DNA from 4 places in the Austwickia chelonae genome. Region 4 is predicted to be linked to each of the others. Evidence: riboswitches for the same ligand, from Rfam matches in the RefSeq annotation. Region 4 holds a riboswitch; each other region holds the start of a gene.
The links. A riboswitch is a leader RNA that binds a small molecule or an ion and turns the genes downstream of it on or off. The one in region 4 is predicted to bind cobalamin.

Region 1: another riboswitch for cobalamin. It lies ahead of DX923_RS12395 (ribonucleoside-diphosphate reductase subunit alpha); the one in region 4 lies ahead of DX923_RS14065 (homocysteine S-methyltransferase family protein).
Region 2: another riboswitch for cobalamin. It lies ahead of DX923_RS10925 (FecCD family ABC transporter permease); the one in region 4 lies ahead of DX923_RS14065 (homocysteine S-methyltransferase family protein).
Region 3: another riboswitch for cobalamin. It lies ahead of cobN (cobaltochelatase subunit CobN); the one in region 4 lies ahead of DX923_RS14065 (homocysteine S-methyltransferase family protein).

The regions. Positions count from the first base shown of each region.
Region 1 covers NZ_CP031447.1:2,805,164-2,809,862, reverse strand. The annotation lists gene DX923_RS12405 (cation diffusion facilitator family transporter) at 42-962, opposite strand; gene DX923_RS12400 (ArsR/SmtB family transcription factor) at 959-1,381, opposite strand; cobalamin riboswitch at 1,619-1,830, shown strand; gene DX923_RS12395 (ribonucleoside-diphosphate reductase subunit alpha) at 1,943-4,486, shown strand; gene DX923_RS12390 (ribonucleotide-diphosphate reductase subunit beta) at 4,468-4,699, shown strand, end outside.
Region 2 covers NZ_CP031447.1:2,484,032-2,488,730, reverse strand. The annotation lists gene DX923_RS10935 (ABC transporter substrate-binding protein) at 1-398, opposite strand, end outside; gene DX923_RS10930 (ABC transporter ATP-binding protein) at 395-1,231, opposite strand; gene DX923_RS10925 (FecCD family ABC transporter permease) at 1,228-2,253, opposite strand; cobalamin riboswitch at 2,332-2,501, opposite strand; gene DX923_RS10920 (DUF4282 domain-containing protein) at 2,744-3,382, shown strand; gene cobN (cobaltochelatase subunit CobN) at 3,467-4,699, opposite strand, start outside.
Region 3 covers NZ_CP031447.1:2,479,218-2,483,916, forward strand. The annotation lists gene DX923_RS10900 (precorrin-2 C(20)-methyltransferase) at 1-81, opposite strand, end outside; gene DX923_RS10905 (precorrin-8X methylmutase) at 78-746, opposite strand; gene DX923_RS10910 (precorrin-3B synthase) at 780-2,003, opposite strand; cobalamin riboswitch at 2,103-2,235, shown strand; gene cobN (cobaltochelatase subunit CobN) at 2,292-4,699, shown strand, end outside.
Region 4 covers NZ_CP031447.1:3,199,894-3,204,592, reverse strand. The annotation lists gene DX923_RS14075 (PrsW family intramembrane metalloprotease) at 1-986, opposite strand, end outside; gene DX923_RS14070 (hypothetical protein) at 983-1,543, opposite strand; gene DX923_RS14065 (homocysteine S-methyltransferase family protein) at 1,765-2,814, opposite strand; cobalamin riboswitch at 2,955-3,153, opposite strand; gene DX923_RS14060 (S1 family peptidase) at 3,288-4,076, opposite strand.

The DNA of each region.
Region 1 (4,699 bases), 390 kb from region 4:
GCCGAGCCGCCTGGGAGTGCTGCTCATCTCTCCGGGACTGCTCACCAGTCTGCGCCCAGGCACTGAGCGCGCTCCGTCGTCTCCACCTGGAGGGTGGCATGGGCGATGTCGAACTTCTCCCGCAGCATGGCGCTGGCCAGGGTCAGGATGTCTGCTTTGTGTTCGGCCGTGGTGACCAGATGGGCGGTGGCCACATTCATGCCGGAAGTCAGCTGCCACAGGTGGAGGTCGTGGACCTCGGTGACCTCGGGGACCTCTTCCAGAGCTTTCTGGACCTGAAGGGGTTCGATGCCCGCGGGGGCGTGCTGCCCCAGAACGGCAAGAACCTCCTTGCCCAGGGCGCAGGCGCGCACTGCCACGAAAAGGGCAATGGCCAGTGCCACGCCGGTGTCCCACCAGGGTGACCCGGTGAAATGGACGAGGGCAGCGGCCACGATGACGCCCACTGAACCGAGCGTGTCGGCCAGGACCTCGAGGTAGGCGCCTTTGACATTGAGGCTCTCTCCAGCTCCGCTGTGCAGCAGAGCCAAGCCGATCACGTTGACCACCAGCCCTAGCGTCCCGACGGCCAGCATGGTGGTCGAGGCCGGTTCGTGGTGCGCGCCCAGGCGGGCGATGGCTTCGACGGCGATGTAGGCCGATACCCCGAGCATGATCATGACGGCCAGGCCGGAGGCGAAGACCTCGGCCCGGTAGGAGCCGAAGGTCCGTCGCCCGGTGGTGTCAGGGCGGGTGGCGATGCGGGAGGCGACGAGTGCTGCTCCCAGAGTGACCACATCCGCCGCCATATGTCCGGCGTCGCTGATCAGCGCAAGGGATCCTGCGGCGAGGCCGGCGACCAGTTCGACGACGAAGAAGGCGGCGATCAGGGCGAAGGAGACCGCCAGGCGCCATTGGTGGCGCCCAGTGGCTGAAACGCTGACGGCGTGTCCGTGCCCATGTCCGTGCCCATGGCCGCTCATCGCGCGTCCCTCAGCTGCTCGCTGCGGCCCGTGCTGCTCTCGGAGGAATGTTCGTGCAGGGTGTGTTCGCGGGTGACATCGAGCAGCATCCGGACGTGGGCGTCGAACAGCCGGTAGAAGACATTGCGACCTTCGCGACGGCCGGCGACGACACCGGAGGCGCGGAGCAGCCGGAGTGCTTGGGAGACAGTGGTTTCGGTTGTTCCGGTGGCTGCGGCCAGGTCGCAGACACACAGCTCGCCGCCTTCGAGCAAGGCGTACAGGATCCGGGTCCGCGTGGCATCGCCGAGCAATTTGAACAGGGCGCTGACCCGGGTGATCTCCTCCTCTGCAGGGATCTGTCTCGCGACGAGACGGACCTTGTCCGGATTGGCCGAACCGGTCGCGCAGCCATCGAGCCCCCGAACGGTCTCCGACATGCCTACCTCCAATGAACGCTACATCTGAATATCTGAACAGATGATAGGTGATGCTGAGGGGCGAGGGAAGGGCCTACTTATGGAACCTGTTGGCCTGCTGTCTTTTTCGCCGGATTCATCCGAGACGTTCTTGAGCTGGTCGTTGAGTTCGCGGGGGATCTCTCGGTGGACTGCAGGAGTGCTGAGGCTTCGACACGCCAATATCTTCGGGTTTTTTTCTTCGGCACCACAACATGTAGGGTTTGTGTCGCTGGTGGTCCGCGCTCGTCGAGCGTGGGGAAAGAGGGAACCCGGTGTGAATCCGGGGCTGCCCCGCAGCGGTGAATGGGAACGACACCCGTCAAGAGCACTGGGCGACAGCCTGGGAAGCGACGGGCAGTAGGCGGAGACGGCGACCAGCCCGAACCACGCCCATGAGTCCGAAGACCTGCCTCCGGTGCGTACGGCGACAGCCCTACGCGTCCACGGCCTCGAGGGAGGGCCGGGCGACACCCCGCGCGGCCATGCCATTGCGCGCCCGTCGTCCCTACCCCGCGGCCTCGACCTGCGAGGAGACAGACGATGACGAGCACCACCGCCCCGCCTGCACCACCGTCGACCCAGCGCGAGGAACCCATCACGGGCCTGCCCGAGATCACCGTCACCGCAGGCGACGGCAGCACCTCGCCTCTCGACCGGCCGCGCATCCACCGGCTCCTCGACCAAGCGACCCACGGCATCTCCGATGTCACCGCTGAACCCGTCCTGCGCGAACTGCGCCGCACCGTCTACGACGGCATCACCCAGGACGAACTGGCCACCGCGCTCATCCTCGCCGCTCGCACCCTCGTCGAACGTGAGCCCGGCTACTCCCAGGTCGCAGCCCGGCTCCTCCTCGACCGGATGCGCACCGAAGCCCTCAGCCACCTCGCCGGAACGCCTCGACAGCTCACCGCCGAGGAGATGAACGACGAATACGCCAGCTACTTCCCGATCTACCTCCGCAGGGCGGTCGATCTCGGCCGGGTCGACCCCGAACTGCTCACCTACGATCTCGACCGCATCGGCGCAGCCCTCGACGGCACCGCCGACCTCGACTTCGGGCTCCTCGGGCTCCAGACCGTCTACGACCGCTACGTCCTGCACGAACACGGAACCCGCTTCGAACTGCCCCAGGCCTTCTTCATGCGAGTCGCCATGGGACTCGCCCTGCGCGAGGACGACCGAGAGGCCCGAGCCATCGAGTTCTACCGGATGCTCTCCGGTTTCGACCTGATGACCTCCACGCCCACCCTGTTCAACGCCGGGACCACCCGCCCCCAGCTCTCCAGCTGCTTCCTCACCACCGTCGCCGACGACCTCGACGGCATCTTCTCCTCCTACCGGAACAACGCCCTCCTCGCGAAGTACTCCGGCGGACTGGGCAACGACTGGACCCCCGTCCGCGGCCTCGGCGCCCACATCCACGGCACCAACGGGCGCAGCCAAGGCATCGTCCCCTTCCTGAAGATCGCCAATGACACCACCGTCGCCGTCAACCAGGGCGGCAAACGCAAAGGCGCCGCCTGCGCCTACCTGGAGACCTGGCACATCGACATCGAGGAATTCCTCGACCTGCGGAAGAACACCGGCGACGACCGCCGCCGCACCCACGACATGAACACCGCCCACTGGATCCCCGACGAATTCATGCGCCGAGTGGAATCCAACGGCTCCTGGACCCTGTTCTCCCCCGACGAGACCCCCGACCTGCACGACCTGTACGGCGAAGAATTCAGCCGCCGGTACGCCGAATACGAGGCCGCCGCCGACCGCGGCGAACTCCGGCTGCACCGCAGACTCCCCGCCAAGGACCTGTGGCGGCGCATGCTCACCATGCTCTTCGAGACCGGCCACCCCTGGATCACCTTCAAAGACCCCTGCAATGTGCGCTCCCCCCAAGGACACACCGGGGTGGTGCACTCCTCCAACCTGTGCACCGAGATCACCCTCAACACCACCGCCGACGAAGTCGCCGTCTGCAATCTCGCCTCGGTCAACCTCGCCCGGCACATCACCCCCACCGGACTGGACGTCGACAAACTCCGGCGCACCGTCCGCACCGCAGTACGCATGCTCGACAATGTCATCGACATCAACCACTACACGATCCCCGAGACCCGCCGCTCCAACCTGCGGCACCGCCCGGTCGGCCTCGGGCTCATGGGACACCAGGACGCCCTGTTCACCCTCGGAATCCCCTACGCCAGCGACGAAGCCGTCGACTTCGCCGATTACTCCACCGAGACCCTCAGCTACTTCGCCATCGAAGCCAGCGCCGACCTCGCCGCCGAACGCGGCAGCTACCAGAGCTTCGACGGCTCCCTGTGGAGCCGCGGCATCCTGCCGATCGACTCCCTCCAACTTCTGGCCGCCACCCGACACGACGGCGAACTCGACATCGACACCAGCCACACCCTCGACTGGGACCGGCTGCGCACACACGTCCGCACCAACGGGATGCGCAACTCCAACGTGATGGCCATCGCCCCCACCGCCACCATCAGCAATATCTGCGGAGTCGCCCCCTCCATCGAACCCCAGTTCCAGAACCTCTTCGTCAAGGCCAACATGTCCGGCGACTTCACCGTCGTCAACGCCCACCTCGTCGGCGACCTGAAAGAACGCGGCCTCTGGGACGACCGGATGATCGCCGACCTCAAGTACCACGACGGCGCACTCGACCGGATCGACCGCATCCCCGACGACCTGCGACGCATCTACGCCACCGCCTTCGACATCCACCCCCGCTGGCTGATCGCAGCCGCCTCCCGACGCCAGAAATGGATCGACCAAGCCCAATCCCTGAACCTCTACGTCGCCGAACCCAGCGGACGAGCCCTCGACGAACTCTACCGCTCCGCCTGGAAATCCGGACTGAAAACCACCTACTACCTGCGCGCCCGCGCCGCCACCCAGGTCGAGAAGTCCACCCTCCGAGGCACCGACGGTCGCCTCAACGCCGTCTCCCCAGCGGCGCTCGCCGCCCCGGTGCCGGCTGCCGGGCCGGTCGAGATCCCGGCCGGACCCGCCGTCGCCCCGGCCGCCTGCTCACTCACCGACCCCGAATGCGAGGCCTGCCAGTGACCGCCACCCAGAACGCCCAGGACAGCGCGTCCTTCGACAGCCTGCACGTCCAGGACGTCGGCCGGGTCCACGTCGACGACAAGGCGATGATCAACGCACGTTCCGATGTCAACCAGCTCCTGCCCATGAAGTACGGGTGGGCCTGGGAGAAATACCTCGCCGGCTGCCACAACCACTGGATGCCCACCGAGGTCGCCATGCAGGCCGATATCG
Region 2 (4,699 bases), 720 kb from region 4:
AGGTCGGCGCCGCTGGCGATGACCGTCTCCGTGGCCACCTGGGTGCCGCCACTGTCCAGCACCGAGCTGGCGATCTCCGGGATCTTCTTGATCCTGGTCAGCGTGCTCTCGTCATAAGGGGCGGTGCGGAGCTTGCCCGAGCGGCCGACGACCTTGTCGAGCAGATCCATCTCGGCCAGGATCGACAGATCCGTGTCATCCATGATCAGGACCTTCTCCGGGCTCTTCGTGAAGGTGAGTTGCTCGTCGCAGCTCTTCACCGTCTTCGGATAGGCCCCGGACGAGGCACCCGCCCCGTCGGAGGGCGGGACCGACGGGATCGACGAGCTGCACGCCGTGGTCAGCAGGCAGCCGAGCACGGTCACGGCAACCAGGGAACTGCGTGTCCTGCTTCTCATGGTTTTCCTCCCGAGTGCACCGATTCGGTGCGTTGACATGGCGGTTCGCTACGGTGGTGGTGGCTCGGCGAGAACAGGAGGTGCGGCTGACCGCCGTGCTCGATGCACTCCACATCCACGTGATAGACGGCAGAGACCACCTGAGGGGTCAGCACCTCCCGGGGCGGCCCGTAGACCACCGGCCGACCCCTGTCGAGCAGGACCAGCTCGTCACAGACCCGCCCGGCGAGGTTCAGGTCGTGCAGGACGACCACGGTGGTCGCGTCGAGAGTGCGCACGAGCTCGAAGAGTTGGAACTGGTGGTGCAGGTCCAGATGATTCGTCGGCTCGTCGAGCAACAGGAAGGGCGCGTTCTGGACGATGGCTCGGGCTATCAGCACGCGTTGGCGCTCGCCGCCGGACAGCTCGGTGACGAGCCGGTCGGCGAGCGGCTCCAGCCCGACCCGTTCCAGGGCCTTGCTGATCCGTTCCTGGTCCTGGGTGTCGCCGTAACGCAGGAGCGGCCGGTGGGGGAGACGCCCGAGGTTGACGCTGTCACGCACGGTGAGCGGCAGCGCAGCTTCGTTCTCCTGGGCGACGACGGCCATCTGTTGGGCGATCTGCCGACGGGAGAACGCACCGATCTCGGTCGCCCCGAGCTCGATGGTGCCCGATTCGTGGGAGAGCGCCCGGTGGAGAGCCAGCAGGAGAGAAGACTTACCGGCCCCGTTGGGCCCGATGATGCCGACCGTGCTCCCGGCGCGGGCCGTGAATCCGACACCGTCGACGACGATCCGGCCGCCGCGACGGACGGTGACCTCGTGGGTGGAGAGGGCGTCGGGTGCGCTGTTCATCGGTGAGTCTTCATGGCGCGGATCATGACAAGCAGAATGGGAGCGCCGACGAGGCCGGTGACGACGCCGATGGGGATCTCCGACGGGGCGAAGACCACTCGGGCGAAGGTGTCGGCGATGACGAGGAAGATGCCTCCGGACATCGCGGCTCCGACCACGAGCACCCGGTGGTTACGGGCCAGGAAATGCCGACACAGGTGGGGGACGACCAGCCCGACGAAACCGATACCGCCTGCGGCGGCCACGGCGACGGCGACGGCGAACGAGACGACGAGGGTGACGACGACGCGCATCCGTACCGGGTCGAGGCCGACGGTCAACGCGGTGGTGTCGCCGCTGGAGACGGCGTCGAGCAGAGGGGCGGTGACCCAGAAGAGCACGGTCAGTGCCACGGCGACGAGGGTGGCGGCCCAGGCCGAGTCCCAGGTGCTGTGCGACAGCGATCCGAGCATCCAGAACATGACGCTGCGGGCTGTCTCGGGGTCGGCGCTGGAGAAGACGATCAGATTGGTCACCGACTGGAAGATGAACCCGCAGGCGAGACCTGCCAGGACCAGATGGAGGACGCCTTGGCTCCGTCCGCCACCGACCGCGAGGACGAGGACGGTCGCCAGCCCGGCGCCGAGGAAAGCCATCGCGGACAGCCCCGCACCGTGGGCGACGCCCAGGAGAACCACGGAGGCGGCGGCCCCGGTGGAGGCCCCGGAGCTGACACCGAGGACATAGGGCTCGGCCAGGGGGTTGCGGGTCATCGCCTGGAGCGCGGTTCCCCCGACGGCCAGGATCGCTCCGATCCCGAGCCCGGCCAGGACCCGTGGGGCCCGGTTGTCCCAGATCAGGGCGTCAGCGATCGGTGAGGGCGGGGACATCCCAGAGCTGGGTAGGTGGGACAACATGACCTGGGCGATCTGGGCGACGGAGACCTTCGCCGCCCCGAAGTGCATACAGACGATCGGGGTCACCACGAGAGCGATGGTCAGGAGAGCCATCCGGCGGTGAAGATGTCGGCGAGGGCAGGACACAGGGGCACGCTCCGGAGAGCGCAGGCGGCGGAGCACTGGCGATCCGTTCGTCGGTGGGCCGAGGCACGCGGCACGCACATTGACAGAAAAGCGTTGACAGGTATTCGGACTCGGCCTCATCCAGGGTCGGACCCTTCCCAGCCGAAGCCAGTGGTCTTGTCCGCCTGTCCGCCATACCGCTGCGTGTCAGTCCCGGCCTTTCACCGGGTTCCCTCATCAACGGCTCGACCATAGCCATCCTGTGCCGCCACAGGTGGGACAGAGGTCCTTCTTCCTGGTGTCCCGGCGCAGGTATGCGCCTACCGGTGGCGAACGAGCTGTGACATCGGAATCGGAACAGCCGCTTCGGTGTTCGCCGATTCGACGATGACCTGCGCCGCTACCGATGTCAGCGGGTTCGGACGAAGCCCACCACGACGACCACTCCCGCCTTAAAGTGAACGGTGCCTTCCCGCCTCGGGGAAGAACCGACGAAGAAGGAAACAACCTGATGTCTCATCAGCCACCACAGGGGTCGAACGAACAGGCGCAGGGTGGCAGCTATGCTCCGCCGCCGCTGCCGGGGCATCAGCAGACACCAGGGACGCCCCTGATGCCCCCGTACGCCCAACAGCAGACCGCCGGAGCCTCCGCCACCCCAGGGGCACACCCCGGGAACACCCAGAACGCAGGCCACGTCCAAGGCCAGCCCCAAGCCTGGACCGGCTACCAGCAGCACAACGCCGGCTACCCGCAGACCGGCGGATACCCCCACCAGCAGCAGTACGGGCAAGGCCCCGGACCCAACCCCATGTATCCCGGGCAGATGCCGCAACAGCACACCAAGAAAGGTCTCCTGGGTTCCCTGTTCGACCTGTCCTTCCAGCATTTCGCGACCCCGCACATCGTACGGATCGTCTACATCCTGCTCATGAGCCTGGTCCTCGTCTTCACCTTGCTCGCCCTGCTCTCCTCCTTCGTCCTGATGGCCAACAAACAGGCCGGCTTGGGCATCGTGATCCTGCTCGTCGCCCCCTTCATCGGGCTGATTCAGCTCGCGATGGCCCGCATGACCTTGGAGGTGTACATCGCCATGTGCCGTACCGCCGAGGAGACCTCTCGTCTACGTGAGGAACTGAGCCGACGCTGACCCGCACCGCGACGGGTCACGACGTGACGACCACCCCCGGCGGGTGTCTCCGGGATCCACCCCCCGGAGACACCCGCCAGATGGTCACCGGCCGGTGGGCCCGTCCTCGATCTCGCCCTCCACGTCCAGGTAGATCTCACGCAGCTGGTCCATGACCTCCGGGTCGGGTTTCTCCCACAGCCCACGGTCCGCCGCCTCGTGCAGACGTTCCACCATGGAATGCAATGCCCACGGATTCGCCTCCCGCAGGAATTCCTGATTGGTCTCGTCCAGGACGTACTCCTGCGCCAAGGACTCGTACATCCAGTCCTGCACGACCCCGGCGGTCGCATCGAAACCGAACAGGTAGTCGACCGTGGCCGCCATCTCGAAAGCACCCTTGTACCCGTGGCGACGCATCGCCGCCAACCACCGCGGATTCACCACCCGGGACCGGAACACCCGCGCGGTCTCCTCCGCCAACGAACGGGTACGAATCGCCTCCGGCGCTGTGGAATCTCCGACATAGGCGCGAGGGCTCTCCCCGGTCAGCGAACGCACCGTGGCGATCATGCCCCCGTGGTACTGGAAGTAGTCGTCCGAATCGGCGATGTCATGCTCCCGGGTGTCCACATTCTTCGCCGCGACCTGGATCCGCCGATACGCGGTCTCCATGTCACCCCGCGCCGGCGCCCCGTCCAGATCACGTCCGTAGGCGTACCCGCCCCACGTGGCATACACCTCGGCGATATCGGCGTCACCACGCCAACTCCCCGACTCGACCAACTGCAGGATCCCCGCACCGTAGGTGCCCGGTTTGCTGCCGAAGACCCGCGTCGTGGCCCGCCGCCGATCGCCGTGCGAACCCTCCGCAGCCAGATCGGCCTCCACATGGGCGCGCACATAGTTGTCCTGCTCGGACTCCTCCAACCCGGCGACCAATTGCACCGCGTCGTCCAACAATGCGATGACATGGGGGAAAGCATCCCGGAAGAAACCGGAGATCCGCACGGTCACGTCGATCCGGGGCCGACCCAACTCGGCCAACGGGATCGGCTCCACCCCGATGACCCGCCGTGACGCCTCGTCCCACACCGGGCGTACCCCCAACAGGGCCAACACCTCGGCGACATCGTCACCCGAGGTCCGCATCGCCGACGTCCCCCACACCGACAGACCCACCGACCGCGGATGAGCACCCGTCTCCCGGACATGCCGGGCACACAGGTCGTCAGCCAAGGCCTGACCGGTGTCCCACGCCAACCGGGACGGGATCGCCTTCGGATCCACCGTGTAGAAGTTACGCCCCGTAGGCAGCACATTCACCAGACCACGCAA
Region 3 (4,699 bases), 720 kb from region 4:
GGCGGCTTTCACCGTGACCAGTTCGGGGTCGCCGGGGCCGACCCCGACCCCCCACAGACGACCGGGAACGACCGCGTTCACAGGATCTCCTCCGGACGAGCCAGGGCGTTGACGGCAGAAGCTGCCAGAGCCGAACCACCCCGACGGCCGTGCACGACCAGCCACGGCACCCCGTACGGGTTCTCGGCGAGCGCGATCTTGCTCTCCGCGGAGCCGATGAATCCGACGGGGATCCCGACGACGGCGGCGGGGCGGGGCCCACCGTCGGCGATCATCTCCAACAGGTGAAAGAGCGCGGTGGGCGCATTGCCGATGGCGACGACAGCTCCTTGGAGCCTGGGCCCCCACAGGGAGACGGCGGCGGCGGCGCGGGTGGTGCCCCATTCCTGCGCGAGCTGGGCGGTGCGGGGGTCACGCAGGGTACAGATCACCTGGTTGTCGCGAGGCAGTCGGGCGCGGGTGATCCCGGAGTCGACCATGTGGGAGTCGACGAAGATGGGGGCGCCTGCGGTGAGGGCGCCGCGGGCTGCGGCGACGACGTGGGGGTGGAAGGCGAGGTCACCGATGAGGTCGACGTCGCCGGAGGCGTGCATCATGCGGACGGCGACGGTGCGGGCGTTCTCGGGCAGCCCGTCGAGGGCGGCTTCGGCGCGGATGGTCGCGAAGGAGCGGGTGTAGATCTCCCGGCCGTCCCGGCAGTAGTCGTAGCGGGGTGTCGGTGGGGCGGGGGTCTCGGGCACGGTCATCGGTTCTTCTCCTGGGGTCGGCGGCTGGGTCGGTCAGCCGCGGGGGCCCACGCCGGGCCGGGTGAGTGCTTCTTCGACCGTGGCGGGTCGTAGTAGGTCGATGTGGTTCTCCGCCGGGGCTCCGCAGCGTCGTTCGCAGGCGCTGACGTAGACGAGGGGTCCGGGTCCGTCGAGTTCGTCGGCGAGTCGGCGGGTGAAGGTCTGGGTGTCCATGTCGGCGCGGGCGCAGCCGGGGGCGCCGGTGCAGGCGGCCAGTCGCGCCCACGGTGAGTTCTGGTCGACGGCGAGCCCGGCGGCGGCGAGGGTCTCCTGGTGGGCGGCGCCTTCGGGGACGACGATGCTGCGCCAGGGGGTGACGACGACCTGGCGGGTGCCGGTGGCGCGGGTGACGTCGGCGAGCGCCGTGTACTGGGCGCAGGTGAGCAGGCCGAGCGGAACACCGACGACGAGGTGGGTTCTGTTGGTGCCCAAGGGGGTGCGCCGGGTGGGTGCGGGTTCGGTCCCGTCTGGTGCGGGGTCGGTTGCGGCGGGTGTTCTGTCGATGGGGGCGAGCAGCGGGGTGGGGAGTTCGCGGATGTGCCAGGGGCGGGGGTCGAGGCTGGCGCGGGCGTGCAGGAAGGCTTCGGCGAGGTCGACCATCACGGTCGGGGCGTCGTCGGCGGCGACTTCCCGGCCGTGTTCCCGGTCGCCGGCGTGGACGATGCCCCGGGTGGGGCTGGTCGCCTGATAGGCCAGGTCGAACTGTTCGCCGAGGACGTCGTCGCGCCCGTCGTCGAAGGCGACGAGGAAACGTCCGGGAAGTCCGGAGGTGGCCGGTCTGGAGCGCAGGAGTTCGTCGTAGGTGGTGACCAGGGGGCGGATGTCGGCGTGTCCGTGGCCGTCGAGCCCGCTGAGTGGGCTGGCGATGATGTTGCGGACGAGTTCGTGGGCGGGGGCGGGGATGATGCCGGTGGCGGCGATCCGGTCGGCGAGTCGGCAGGGCAGCGGGTCGGGCAGGGCCCGGATCTGCAGGGCGCCCCGACTGGTCAACTGGACTGTGCCATCTCCGTATTCGCGTGCCAGCGCGACGATCTCACCCAGGATGTCGACGTCTACGGCGATCCCTCCGGTACGCAGTCGCACGATCAGCCCGTCGTTCGAGGCATAAGGGCGGACCAGGCCGGGGCAGCGGTCGACCGGCACCTCGTGACGGGGAGCAGCGGTGGCAGGCATCGGCGGTGGCCTCCAGGGGATCGGCATACGGGACGGCTCACTCACCCTAGTGTCCTCCGAAGGTCGTCACGGGACCCCACCCGCGGGATCACGCGGATACCAGACGCCTCGCACCCCGGTCGGGTGACACATCCCGAAGCCGATGCCGGGTAGCCTGACCCCGGCGTCGACGGTCGAGGAACCCCGGTGAAAACCCGGGACGGTCCCGCCACTGTGAACCTGCCGCCAGTTCTCCGGCCCAGGAAAGTCAGGAACTCGCCGCGACGTGACCTCCCTCGCGTGCACCCACCGGTGCGCGCCCGACCCAGGGGCGGACGACCCCGAAGGAGCACCATGACGCGCATCGCGCTGCTGTCCACGTCCGACACCGACCTGCTGTCCGCGCGCGCCTGCGGCGCCGACTACCTGTACGCCAACCCGGCCCGGCCCGGTGCCGACCCGACCCGGTCCGCCGACGCGATCCTGGCCGAAGCCGTGGAACAGGCCACGATCGTCGTCGTACGGATCCTGGGCACCCCGCCGGAGCTGTTGGAAGCTGTGCGGGCCACCCGGGAACGTCCGGGGGTGCAGCTGATCGTCCTGGGCGGCGAGCAGGCCCCTGACGCCGCTCTGATGGAGATGTCGACCGTCCCCGCCGGAGTGGTCCGCGAAGCCCACCGGTACCTGGCGTACGGCGGGCCGGAGAACCTCGGCCAGTTGCACACCTTCCTGTCCGACACCCTGTTGCTCACCGGGGAAGGTTTCGCCCCGCCGGCCGAACAAGCCTCCTGGGGTGCGCTCCCCCGCCCTGAGCTGCCCGCGCTGCCCGAGGGCGCATCCCGACCCCGGGTGGGCATCCTGTTCTACCGGGCTCAGTACGCCGCGGGGAACGACGCCTACGTCCACGCACTGGCCGATGCCGTCGACGCCGCAGGCGGGGTCGGCGTGCCGGTCTTCGTGACCTCGCTCCGGGAAGCTCCGGACGACCTGCTCTCCCATCTGAGCAGCTACGACACCCTGGTCACCACGGTATTGGCCGCAGGAGGAACCCGACCGGCCACCGCGAGCGCCGGCGGGGACGACGACGCCTGGGACGTCAAGGCCTTGGCCGCCCTGGACGTCCCCGTCGTCCAAGGTCTGTGCCTGACCTGGGACCGCTCGTCCTGGTCCGAAGCCGACGACGGCATGAGCCCGCTCGACGTGGCGACCCAGGTCGCCGTCCCCGAATTCGACGGGCGGATCATCTCGGTGGCGTTCTCCTTCAAAGAATTCGACGAGGACGACCTGCCCCGTTATGTGGCCGACCCCGAGCGGTGCGCCCGCGTCGCCGGCATCGCACTGGGCTACGCCCGGTTGCGTCACGTCCCCGTCGAACAGCGTCGGATCGCCGTCGTCCTGTCGGCCTACCCGACGAAGCACTCCCGCATCGGCAACGCCGTCGGCCTGGACACCCCGGTCTCGCTGGTACATCTGCTACGGGCCCTGCGTGACGCCGGATACGACCTCGGAGCCCCCGGCGACCTTCCTGGCGTCGACGAATCAACGTATGCCGACGTGCCGAGCCCCGACACCGCGGCAGGCAACGACCTGATCCATGCCCTCATCGCCGCCGGCGGGCAGGACGAAGACTGGCTGACCTCCGACCAGCTCGCCGGGCAGCCGGTCCGCGTCGACGCAGCCACCTACCGTCGCTGGTTCGCAGAACTGCCCGAAGAGCTGCGCAACGACATGGTCGAGGCGTGGGGCGAAGCTCCCGGAGACCTCTTCGTCGACCGCTCCCCCGCCGCGGTGGCCGCCGACCCCGACGGCCAGATCGTCTCGGCGACCCTCCAAGCCGGCAATGTCGTCGTCCTGGTGCAGCCGCCGCGTGGCTTCGGGGAGAACCCCATCGCGATCTACCACGACCCCGACCTCGCACCGACCCACCACTACATCGCCACCTACCGGTGGGTCGCGAAGGAATTCGGCGCGCACGCCGTCGTCCACCTGGGCAAGCACGGCAACCTGGAATGGCTGCCCGGTAAGACTCTCGCCCTGTCCTCCGGGTGCGGCCCGGACGCCGCGCTGGGCGACCTGCCCGTGATCTACCCCTTCCTCGTCAACGACCCCGGCGAAGGTTCACAGGCCAAACGGCGCGCGCACGCCACGATCATCGACCACCTGGTACCGCCGATGGCCCGGGCGGAGAGCTACGGCGACATCGCCCGCCTGGAGCAGCTCCTCGACGAGTACGGCAATGTGTCCGTGATGGACCCGGCGAAGGCCCCGGCCTTGCGCGCGCAGATCTGGACGCTGATCCAGGCCGCCAAGCTGCATCAGGATCTCGGGGTCGAGGACATGTCGGTCGACGACGGCGATGCCTTCGACGAGTTCGTGATGCACATCGACGGGTGGCTGTGCGAGGTGAAGGACGCCCAGATCCGCGACGGCCTGCATGTTCTGGGGCAGGAGCCTCAAGGGGAGGCGCTGGTCAATCTGGTGTTGGCGATCCTGCGCGCGCAGCAGGTGTTCACGGGGGGTACCGAGCCGGTGCCCGGTCTGCGGACGGCGTTGGGTCTGGACGAGTTCGGTGTGGGGCATGCCCTGTCCGACCGGGTGGAGTCCTTCGCCCGGCTGTTGGTCGGTGGTTTGGCTGCTCGAGGCTGGTCGGAGGAGGACCTGGGCGTCTATGTCCGGGAGCATCTGGCGGCGGCGTGTGCGTCCGATCCGATGGTGGCGGAGGCCTTCGCGGCGGCTGATCCGGCGGCGGTGGCGGCGTCGCT
Region 4 (4,699 bases):
CTACGGGTGCGCCGATCACCGATCGCCGCATTTTCGAGTTCATCCAGCTGATCGCCGGTGACCGCGCTCGCGGCGGCCCGGAGGTAGTCGCGTTCCTGCCGCCATACCCAGCGCAGCACCGGCGTGAGCATTGCCAGGTAGCAGGCGATCTTGACCGGCATCAAGGCGATGACACCGGCGTTGCCCCAGGCTGTCGGGGCCGGCGAGTTCCACAGGAAGTGGATGAACCAACCCAGCGCGTAGAAACCGGTGAAGACCAGAAGACGACGGTTCAAGGACCACTTGTCTCCGACGACACGACCGAGCAGGACGGCGACCCCGACCCCGATGATCGCGCTGTACAGCTGGTGTGACGTGAAACCACTGAAGAAGCGCACGAATCCCACCAGGAGGAGCCCCTTGATATCGCTGTCCGGGCTGTCCAATGCGCCTTTGGCCAGGTAGGAAAGGTTTTCCAGGACCTGGAAACCGAGACCGACGAAACCACCCACCATCAGCCCGTGCATCGGTCTCGTCATCGTTTCCCGGGCGATGAGCATCACGAGCAGGATGCAGGCCGTCTTCATCCATTCCTCGGACGTCGGCCCCACTAATCCGGCGAACCATTGCTGGGCTGACTGTTCGCCCAGCAGGTGCAGGACGACGACCGGGAGAGCCGCATTGACCTTCACGGACAGGTAGGCGGCGATCGTGGCCCCGCTGACGAAGGCGGCCAGCATGATCCGGGGGCGACGGGCCCGGTAGGGATCACAGGCCGCCATCGCCAGGACGAAGAGCGCTACACCTCCCAGGGACAACGGCGAGGTCAACAGCAGCGTCCCCGCTGGCGGGGCGACCCGGGGCCACAGGAAGACGGCGAGCGCGATTCCGCACAGTGCGCAGCTGATCAGATAGAACCACCACAGAGCTGACCGGGGGCGGTAGAACTCGTCGCCGGGCTTCTGGTTCGCTGTCGCCAGGCGTTCTCCGCGGCGGAGGTCGTTCATGCCTTTTCCTTCTTGACCGTGAGGGAGTCGATCAGCGTGGTGATGTCCAGAGGCTCTTTGTCCGTCGGTGCGGTCGAGGTGATGACGATCAGGAAACCGTCGCGCCCGACCATCGCGCAGCGGCCCTGCCCGGCTCCGTTTCCGCCGGTGACTTCACAGGACAAGCCGGAGAACTCGTTCGCAGTCGAGATCTTCTGTTCGGTGAGTCGTAGGTTCTGCCCGGAGGCGGCGGCCGAGCGGACCTGACGTTCCATGGCGGTCTGCTGATCCTTGACGGAACTGATCACGGTCAGGGACAGCGCTCGTTCCCCGTCGACATACCGGGCATATTTCCGGCGCACCTGCTCCTGGCGCTGCCAGTGTTCGGGGGCAGCCCATTCGACGTGGGTGCCAGTGGCATCGACGGTGAGTCGGTCTCGTTGCCCGGTTGTGACGGCATCGCTGGGAGTGCCGAGAGCAGCTGCTGACAGCGTTGGCACCGCGACCCCGATGGCCAAGATGCCGAGGACCGCAGCTGTGGCCCTGAGGTCGCGCAGTTCTTTACCGATTCTGTGCATGAGAGGTCCTTGCCGAACAGTGAAAATATGGTGCAGGACAGCAGAAGGGGCAACGGTTCGGTGCGGATCGGAGTTCCGGTGAACTGGGCTGACCTGACTCGGACAGGTCTCCTCATGCAACGCCAGGGAGAACAAATGTCCATCCGGGGCAAGACATTTCGGCTATTGGGGCGCGGGCCGTCGTCGCCCCGGTAGGGGCACCGGGGCGACGACGGGGGTGATCAGGCGCGGGCGCCCAGCGCGGCGATGTGCTCGGGCAGGCGGTCGTGGGTGCCGTACATGAAGTGGTTGCTCATGCGCTCGGAGAACCGGCTGGCTTCTGTCGTCCGGCCGACGGCTTCGGCGACCTGGCGGATGAGCATCGGTGAGGCTCCGCAGCACACGCCCAGGTAGCGCACGTCCATGCCGTAGGCGAGCCGGGCGAAGGCGTCGATCTCGTACCGGTTGGTCGACAGCGGGTCCAGTGCGGTGGGGAAGGTCCGGCCGTGCGGTGAGGGGGTGGTGGCGGTCGGGTCGGAGAGATTGAAGAAGGTGGGTTCTTCCTCGGTGGTGCGATAGGGGATGGGGAGCGCGGCGACATGGCAGCTGACGGCTTCGCGGATCTGTTGGAGCCAGGGCAGCATTGTCCGCGGGCCGCGGAAGCAGTTGAGGCCGACGACCTGCGCGCCGCCTTGTTCGAGGCGTCGAGCGGTGTCGACGATGCCGACGTCGTCGGACATCCGGTTGCCGGCCATCGGGGCGAGGGTCATCACGACGGGTAGTCCGCTGGCGGCGGCGACTTCGAGTGCGGTCTCTGCTTCACCGGCGTAGTAGAAGGTTTCGCCGATGATCAGGTCTGCGCCTTCGTCGACGGCCCAGCCCACCATTTCTTCGAACATGCCGCGGACCTCGGCCTGCCGGGCCGGGTCGGCGGGATCCCAGATGTTGGTGTTGGAGATATTTCCGGCCATGAGGTCGCCGGGGTGGGCGTCGGCCACTTCTCGGGCGATGCGCAGAGCGGCCCGGTTCAACGGTTCCAGGAGGTCTTCTTTGCCGATGACCCGCATCTTTTCGCGGTGCCCGTTGTAGGTGAAGGCTTCGACGATGTCCGATCCGGCACGTTGGAAGTCGGTGTGCAGGGTGCGGAGGGCGTCGGGGTTCTCCAGGGCCACTTCGGGGACGAACTCACCGGCGGTGAGATAGCCGCGTCGTTCCAGTTCGAAGAGGAATCCTTCGGCGCAGATCACCGGCCCGGTGTCGAGTCGTTCGGTCAGGGTTCGTCGGTCGCTCATGCTGCTCTCCTCGGCAACGATGGTCGTTGCCTCCCCGTGGGAGAGGAGCCTGTGCCCGGGCCCTGCCGGAGGGCGCGGCCTGAGGGGCTGCGTACTGCGGACGGGTGTCGTCATGGCCAGGCCATCTCTCGTGGTTCGGCATCTGGGTGCCGGTGCAGGCGGTCTCCTGACTCCCGGATCGAACGCTGGCCTCGGCCTTCCCGAACCTGGTGGTTCAGTGGCATCGTCGAGGCGGAGCTCTCCGGTCACAGTGGCGAGGACCGTGTCGGGCTTGCACCGACTTCCCGTTTCTGCACCGAGTCAACAAGTATAAGGCTCGCCTTATGTGACAGATCATTTGAGGAAGAAAGATTTTCAGCAGACATGCCCGCCTCGTCGGAGTGCAGACGAGGCGGGCATGTCCTGTGTTGTGTGGGTCGGCAGAGCAAGGTCGGCTGCCCTTGCACGTGGCCGGTGAGGTGCGGGTGTTCCTTTTAGAAACCGAGTCCCTCTCGCACCTTTTCGGAGGCGGTGGAGGTGTAGAAACCGGGGTTGTTCTTCTGCGCGCATCCTTTGCCCCAGGAGACCACGCCGATCTGGTAGTAGCGTCCGGCGACCTTGCGCATGATCGGGCCGCCGCTGTCACCTCGGCAGGAGTCCTTGCCTTCGGCGCTGGCGCAGAAGTCGGTTTCTGCGTTGTAGTCGTCGCCACCGGCTTTGGCGCAGAGCGCCGGGGTATGGATGGTGACATTGGTTTTGAGAAGCCGGTCGGGGTACTTCGGCGGCCAGGTCGCTCGGGTGGTGCCCCAGCCGATGACAGTGGCGATGGATCCGGGCTTGTACAGGGCGGTCGATCCGGCTTCGGGCAGGTCGACCGGGGTGATGTTGTTCACCGGTTTGTCCAGACGGATCAGGGCAGCGTCGTAGCCGACTTTCTTGCCGTAGGACGGGTGGGTCGTGATGTCGGGGGACCCGCCGGTGAAGCGGATTTTCCGGTCGACGCCTTGTGTCTCGTCGGACAGGACGGTGCGCCCGATGGCCAGGGTGATCTTCTTGGCGCTTTCAGCGGTTTCGTCGTTCACACAGTGTGCTGCGGTGAGCACCGTGGTGGAGTTGATCAGGGAACCACCACAGAATGATTCGCCGTTGAGCTGGAGCGACACCATGAAGGGGAACTCGCCGTCTTTGGCGGGGGTGCCACCGACGATGAGTGTCGAGGCGTCTGCTTCTCCGCTTGGTGGAGCGGCAAGGGCTGTGCTTGAGGCGAGTGTGCCTCCGATCATAGTTACAGCTGCGGCCATGCCCAGGATGCGGCCGATAGGCCTGGAGGTAGACATGTGCTGGAACTCCGATCTGCTGAATGACTGTGGACGCAAAAATCATGAGCATTAATGATTCTGATTGTCACGAGATACAGCCGATTCCTTGACCTTCTTTACTGATGTCGGGGGACTCTTTGATCTGGCCGGTATATTGCATGACTTTCTGAAAATATGCAGAGAGAAATCTGTATGTATTTCGCGAAAGTGACGGATGTTGACTGAGTGCTCTTGGGTCTGAAATATCCCCCCGCCGGTCTCTGACCAGCGATGATCTGGCTGTAAAAGCTTTTCGAACGAATGTATGGATACATATCTTTCCTGATTTCCGCACACTTGGCGGGCGGTCAGGACCCTCAAGAGTTTCCGTCGATTATTCATCTGATGTATTTAAGATGCGGCGATAGAAGCCGAAGAAAAGACCACCGGCTGGCAGCAGCACGGGTCCGGCATCATTCCACGGTCGGGATGCGGGTCGGGATGCGGGTCGGGATGCGCTCGCGAAAGCGCGGGTGGCGGGCTTCGACTCGTCGATGGAGAGTCGAAGCCCGCCAGGGGGCGGCGCACAGGGGAGCGCCGATGCAACC